2 regions of the Planococcus faecalis genome follow, and region 2 is predicted to be linked to the other one. Evidence: riboswitches for the same ligand, from Rfam matches in the RefSeq annotation. Region 2 holds a riboswitch; the other holds the start of a gene.

Region 1 (3,425 bases), 320 kb from region 2:
ATTTTCAGTTGAAGATGAACGATTTAAAACAAGCACAAATGCAAGTTGCAGGCGATTACGACAGCTTCTATTATGATTATCACAACCGTTTAAAGATGATTCCTGCAGAAGAAAATATTGAGTCGACTTTCCATCCGATTCGACTCGCATTGAACAAAGAATTTGTGCGTCCCGATACTGGAGAAACACTGCCATTTTCTTCTTATGAAACCGGTGTTTTCCGATTTGGTATTGCCAATCCGGAGCATGAAAACTATGATTCTTTGAACGATTATTACTACGATGAAAAAACAGGCATCATGGAAATCCGAATTCCTTGGATGTTGCTGAATGCTAAAGATCCGGCAAAACGAGAATTTACAGGGGATCTTCAACAAGACGGCATTGAGGCTTCGAGAACAATTGAAGGAATAGATGTCGCTGCTAGTTTAACGGATGATAATGGTAAAGCAACTGAAACCTTTACTGCAACTCAAGCAGCCCAGTATTCATGGGACACATGGGGACTGCCACAATCCAAAGAACGCTTGAAGCAATCGTATTACATTCTTCAAGAAACTTTTGGCAACACTCAGTGATATAAACCGGACATGTTAGTAGCGTGTCCGGTTTATGGTTTTATAGATGAGTAAATCATAAAAAAACAGCAAGGTTGAGCCATACCGGCCAACCTTGCTGTTTTTTTAGGGTGTCATCGTTTTCCAGCTATCTACGTGGTGAATCGCGACGCCGCCAAAACCAGGTATCCCTGCATAGTGTGCAGTTACTGCAGCTAATTCACCTTCCATGAAAGTTTCGCCCTCTTCATAGAAAGAAATGTTGTCGCCTTCATCAGTCTCACCAGTTTCAACTCCGACTACTACTGATTTGCCGTATTTTTCTGCATAGGCCACTTCGTTCTTTACAAGTTCTGTAATCAAAGCAGCAGAATCTCTATAAGCCATCAAGGTCACACTATGTGTGTTAGCAATCACCCACTCTGCAAGTATCCCTTTGCCATAAATATTTTTATAAGTGATTTCATCAAACCAAAAAGGCAAATCTGCTTCAAGGGGTAAGTTCATTGCAGCTGTACTAGCACTAGCTTTACTCAAAAGGGCTTGATAGGATTTTACAGTGGCCGCTCGGTTCGTATTCCAACCGCTATAAAGGTAAGGCTCTACATCCAAATGAACACCTGCAAATTTTTGAGCTTGCAAAGCACCTTGTTGATAAGACGATAACCAGTTCATCAACCGATCTTGCTTGGTAAAGCCCTTTGGTGCTACCCAGTCACTAGCACCGTCCAATGCGTAAATCGTCATTCCTAATAGTCCCGCTTTTTCAATAAACCTTTTATAGACATCCACGGGAATATCCGCGTCAATCTGCACGTAGACTTTATTGACATCCTTACTGTCTAAAAAAGCAAGGGTTCCCGCTTCATCGCTATAAATCATCCACGGATTCCATAACCAGGTAGCTTTGACTTCCGTCTCAGCTGCTTGTGCACTCACTCCACTTTGTGTCAGCATAATCAACAAACACACACCTGCCATTATTATTTTTTTCATCTTCTGATATCCTCCCATTCTGTAAGCCGGAGCTCAAAGAACGAGACCCTGGCAACCAGACGACCTTGCGTTTTTCAACGGGTAGGCTCATGGCTTTGCGTCCTCCTCTTTCGATGGAGTTTGCCTTTTTCAGATTTTCATTATTATATGTTAATTTATGAGATTTTACTACCTTTTTTAAATAGCCCTTTCAAATTGTGAAGTTTAAGGCAATAATCAACAGTAGGATTTGTCTACATCTTTTATTACTAAGGAGTGACCTACAATGTCTACAGCAATACGTGAAGACGAAATTACATTGGCATTAATTCAGTCTTTACAAGAAGGCAATAGTAATGAATTTCAGGCAATATTGAGTGAACTCCAACCTTACGATATGGGTGTTCATTATCGACATTTGCCAGAAAAACATCGAAACAAATTTTTGTTGTATTTAACGATTTTTCAACTCACAGATTTAATGCAAGAGCTGCCTAAAACAGAGCAAGCCGAAATTCTGCAAAAATTGGGTGTAGAAAAATCAAAAAAAGTGTTGGATCGTATGGATAACGATGATTTGGCTTTATTCTTAGATGATTTAGAGCCTGATCGCATTAACGAATTGTTATCTCAAATTAACCAAGACGATTCTAAATTTGTTCAAAGAACGATCAATTATCCGCCAGAAACTGCAGGACGTCTTATGAATAACCGTTACGTATGGATTCCACGGCATTATACAATTCGAGATGCTATTGATAAAATCAAGCATTTTGCAGAAATAGCGGAGTATCTCAATTACCTTTACGTAGTAGACGAAGATAAAAAACTACGCGGCGTGATTTCCTATAAGGATTTAATTCTTGGAAATCTTGAGGATAAAGTAGAAGACATTATGTACAACCGCGTCGTCAAAGCTGATGTATTGATGGACCAAGAAGATGTGGCACACATCATTAGCCGCTATGACTTTGTGACATTGCCCATTGTGGAACATGACAATACACTCGCAGGGGTTGTAACGGTTGATGACGTCATTGATGTCGTGATGCAAGAAGCCAATGAAGACATTGAAAAACTTTCGGCATCTGGTAAATCGATTGATTTTAATACTCCGGCTTGGACGGCAGCTTATCGTCGCCTTCCTTGGCTAATCCTCCTGCTGTTCATTGGTCTATTTTCAGGCAGCATCATTAGCCGTTTTGAAGATACGTTGCAAGCAGTTGTCGCATTAACCTTTTTTATGCCGTTGATTGCTGGGATGACTGGAAATACCGGCACACAATCCCTATCTGTTGTTGTTCGTGGACTAGCTTCGCAAAAGCTAGATTTCAAGCAAACCGTTAAACTGATCATCCGAGAATTATGGGTCGGCATCATTATTGGCGTGATTTGTTCTGTTCTTATTTTATTGATTGCTTATGTATGGCAAGGTAGCTTTATTTTAGGAATTGTCGTGGGTGGCTCTCTATTAATGACTTTAATTATTGGTACTTTAGCCGGAACTATTATCCCACTGATTCTGTACCGATTCAATATTGATCCAGCCGTTGCTTCCGGTCCACTGATTACTACCATCAACGATATTCTATCTCTGCTCATTTATTTTGGAATGGCCACACTGTTCATTTCACAATTGATGTAAGAAAAGTCCCTGAGTAAAACTTTCACTAAAAATAATTACTGACTCAACGTATGGTGATTCGCACTTTTTCAGGCAAATAACTTTATACCAAGTAAGACACTAGGTATAATAGGTTGTAATCGAAGGAGGCGCGCTTATGACCATTCCAAAACCCCTTGTTCAAACCAATCAGACGTTTGTTGTCGTTACTGTCGTAGCGGCGTTGTTGTTCCATCCAGCCATTTTACTGTTGCCGTTTGTTGTTGGAG
Region 2 (3,425 bases):
TAAAAAGTATTGCCTTCAGCGGCAATGCGGAAGTAGGCGGATTCCCCTTGGATCATAAAATCGAGAGGGCGATCGGTTTGGCGAATCGAACCTGGCTCATTGCGAACAGCGGTTTGGGACAGAATCGCGCCGGCGCCAATCCGTAAACCGTAAGGCGTGGTTCGTCCAATTTCATTTTGTTGGCCGACTTGTTTTTCGATAGACTGGACGAGTGCATCTGAAAAACTCGCTTCTTGACGTTTATAGCCATTGGTGTTGACGTTGGCGATATTGTTGCCAATCAAGTCGATTTTCTTTTGCAGTTCACTCATCGTGTTACTCGCAGTATTCATTTGGATATTCAATGGTTCACTTCCTCCTAAACGCGTCCGATTTCATTGACGGCTTTTTCCATGCTGCGGTCGTATGCTTGAATTACTTTTTGGTTGGATTCGAAGCCGCGGTATGTCGTCATCATGTCTGTCATGGTTTTGGTCAAGTCCACATTCGATTGTTCAATAAACCCTTGTTTTAAAAAGCTGTTTGTGCCAGCAAGTCGAGCAACATTATCGATAAACTGAGGAGCAGCTTCTGCATCTCCCGTCCAGCGTAAAAGATTCTGACCTTCTTTTACAAATTGCTGTGGGTTGTCCGTGTGACCAATCCACAAGCGATCGCCTTGTGTACCATCTGCTAGAATAAGTTGGCCATTGTCTTGGACAGTAAAATCGGCTGAACCAACTTGAATGGGTTGTTGGTTTTCGCCGAGAACAGGAAATCCGTCACTAGTCGTTAAAAATCCTTCAGTGTTTACTGCGAAAGAGCCGTTTTTTGTGTAACGCATCTCACCGTTTTCAGCAGTCACTGCGAAAACCATCGTCCCTTTTTGTTGGGTATCCGTGTTTAGTGGTAATAATTCATCCAACAACGCCATATCTGTTGAATTTCCAGTTTCTCGTAACGGACCTTGAAGAAAAGACGGAATACCCTCCTGTGTATATACTCCTGTAGTCAAACTACCGATATTTTGGGGGACTATTGTACCTTTTTTTCCATTTTCGATCGCTACGATGAGTTGGTCTGGAAATGCTCGTAAGACTGCTTTGTCTTCTTTAAATCCTGGAGTATTGGCGTTTGATAGGTTATTTGTCAATATTTGTTGATTCCTATTATTGGCCATCATCCCTGATGTAGCAGTATATAATCCGCGAAACATAGGTTTTTCTCCTTCTTATTAACATAATGATAGATATCGCGTAGCATAACATTAACGAATGAATAAAAATAGTGTCTTATTGATTAATATGGAAGAAATATCATTTTATATTTATAAAAAGAAAAATATACAAAATTATTGAAACATGATACTATCACTTTGTTATTAATTTTTGAAAATAGTACAAAATGATGAGTTTAATAAAAAAATAATAGAATATCATAATGAAAATGGCAAACTTACTCGAAAGGTAAAGACGCAAAGCTACGGGCCTAAATACACAGTGTACAAGGTAGCCGGGTTACCTAAGTGGTATATTTGATAAAAATCCACTTTTTTAAAGTGGATTTTTATTAGCATATTGATTGTAAAAAAAAGGAGTTTATCGATGAATATATTCCCTAAATCTCTAGAGACCATGGAACAAGCTTTATCGGCTTCTACACTTAAACAGCGAGTTCATTCAGCGAATATCGCCAATGTAGATACGGCTAATTACAAAAGCAAAAAAGTAGATTTCCAAGCAGCGCTCGATACAGCGATGAATCAGCAAAGTCTTTCAAGCTATAAAACAGACAATCGCCACCTGTCGTTTAGCAATGAAGCTACTGTAGGATCGACTAAAATCTTAACAAACAACTCAACCCAATATAATAACAATGGCAATAATGTCGACATGGATGTCGAGATGGCTGAACTGGCAAAAAACCAATTATGGTACAACGCCGTAACCGAACGGGTCAACGGCAAACTCAACAGTCTTAGCTCTGTTATTAATGGAGGGAGATAACAAAAATGAGTTTATTCAGCGGATTTAATATTAGTGCTTCGGGGCTGACGGCTAACCGAATGCGCATGGATGTGGTCTCTGCGAACATCGCAAACGCCAATACGAACCGTGCCGAATTAGTGGACGGGGAATGGGTGCCGTACCGCAGAAAATCAGTTGAGTTGTCTCAAAGTGGAACCTCGCCTTTTGCCAATCAATTGCAGTCGGCAATGAACAGGGGAAACACTGCAGTGACAGGTGTTAACGTGTCGGAAATTAGAGAAGACCAGACGCCTTTTACACTAACGTATGATCCGGAACATCCAGATGCTGGAGAAGACGGCTATGTTCGTTCATCCAACGTGGATCCACTAAAAGAAATGGTCGATTTGATGTCGGCAACTCGTTCATACGAAGCAAACGTCACGGCATTAAATGCATCAAAAAGCATGTTTATGAAAGCTTTGGAAATCGGCAAATAATACACTTTACTTAAGGTGAAAGAAATTGCTCCAGGCGGACGCTTTCCAAGAGATGGTCCACAGGAATTTGGACCATCTCCTTGCGACGAAGCTAGCGCAGCGATGCAGGAGCAGCGGTTTCCTAGTAGCACCTACTTAAAATAGTCGCCGCCTTCCGCTTTTTCTTCTAAGAGTCGTGAAATAATAAGAAGAAACTATTGATTTTAACTAGTGAAACATAGAGTTAGTTTGCTATAAGTCTTTATGAAGTAGTGCGAAATTGAAAGTTCGATTTTTAATTCACCAACTTTCTAAGCGTAGGCGCGTCCACGGGCTAGGCGAAGTAAGAAGACAGGCGTTCTTTGCCTGGCTTCTTACGAGAGCCATGCCCAGAGCGGCCGAAGCGGTATATAAAAAAATTATCCTACTATAACTACCTAGGAGGCACCATGGAAAAAATCAGCGGGATTCAAACGCCTTTTATTCAAAACCAATTATTCGACAAAGTGAAGCTGGACAACAAAGTTGAAGGGTTCGGGGAAATATTCAAAGATGCATTAAAAGGAGTAAGCAAAGCACAAAACGAATCAGATAAATTGACCAATCAATTGGTGACAGGAGAAGTTCAGGATGTTCATGAAGTAATGATCGCTTCGCAAAAGGCCAGCTTGTCGTTGCAAATGACGATGCAGGTACGAAATAAAGTGGTTGAAGCTTATCAAGAAGTGATGAGAATGCAAGTATGATTGAAACCGGCAGGATGATGATGAAATGAAAGAAAAGCTTTTAGTATTCAAAACGAAAATGAGCGAATCATGGACCAGTTTTTCTCCTGTAACGAAATGGTCTGTTATCGGCTCTTTTTTTATCACATTAATGATTTTAGGAATCTTCGTTTTCTTTAGCAATCAATCTAATTTTTCTGTATTGTATTCTGATTTGACGGCGGCCGAAGCTGGTGAAATCAAGACGGCGATTGAAGAACAAGCAATTCCTGTGG

The links. Region 2 has a riboswitch for cyclic di-GMP ahead of flgB (flagellar basal body rod protein FlgB). Riboswitches for the same ligand answer to the same signal wherever they lie in the genome.
Region 1: another riboswitch for cyclic di-GMP. It lies ahead of AJGP001_RS16830 (amidase); the one in region 2 lies ahead of flgB (flagellar basal body rod protein FlgB).

What each region holds. Positions count from the first base shown of each region.
Region 1 covers NZ_CP019401.1:3,384,590-3,388,014, forward strand. The annotation lists gene AJGP001_RS16825 (hypothetical protein) at 1-578, shown strand, start outside; gene AJGP001_RS16830 (amidase) at 684-1,553, opposite strand; cyclic di-GMP riboswitch class I at 1,601-1,688, opposite strand; gene mgtE (magnesium transporter) at 1,819-3,177, shown strand; gene AJGP001_RS16840 (DUF4395 domain-containing protein) at 3,314-3,425, shown strand, end outside.
Region 2 covers NZ_CP019401.1:206,421-209,845, forward strand. The annotation lists gene AJGP001_RS01090 (flagellar hook-basal body protein) at 1-344, opposite strand, end outside; gene AJGP001_RS01095 (flagellar hook-basal body protein) at 359-1,195, opposite strand; cyclic di-GMP riboswitch class I at 1,418-1,504, shown strand; gene flgB (flagellar basal body rod protein FlgB) at 1,584-1,985, shown strand; gene flgC (flagellar basal body rod protein FlgC) at 1,991-2,446, shown strand; gene fliE (flagellar hook-basal body complex protein FliE) at 2,875-3,171, shown strand; gene fliF (flagellar basal-body MS-ring/collar protein FliF) at 3,197-3,425, shown strand, end outside.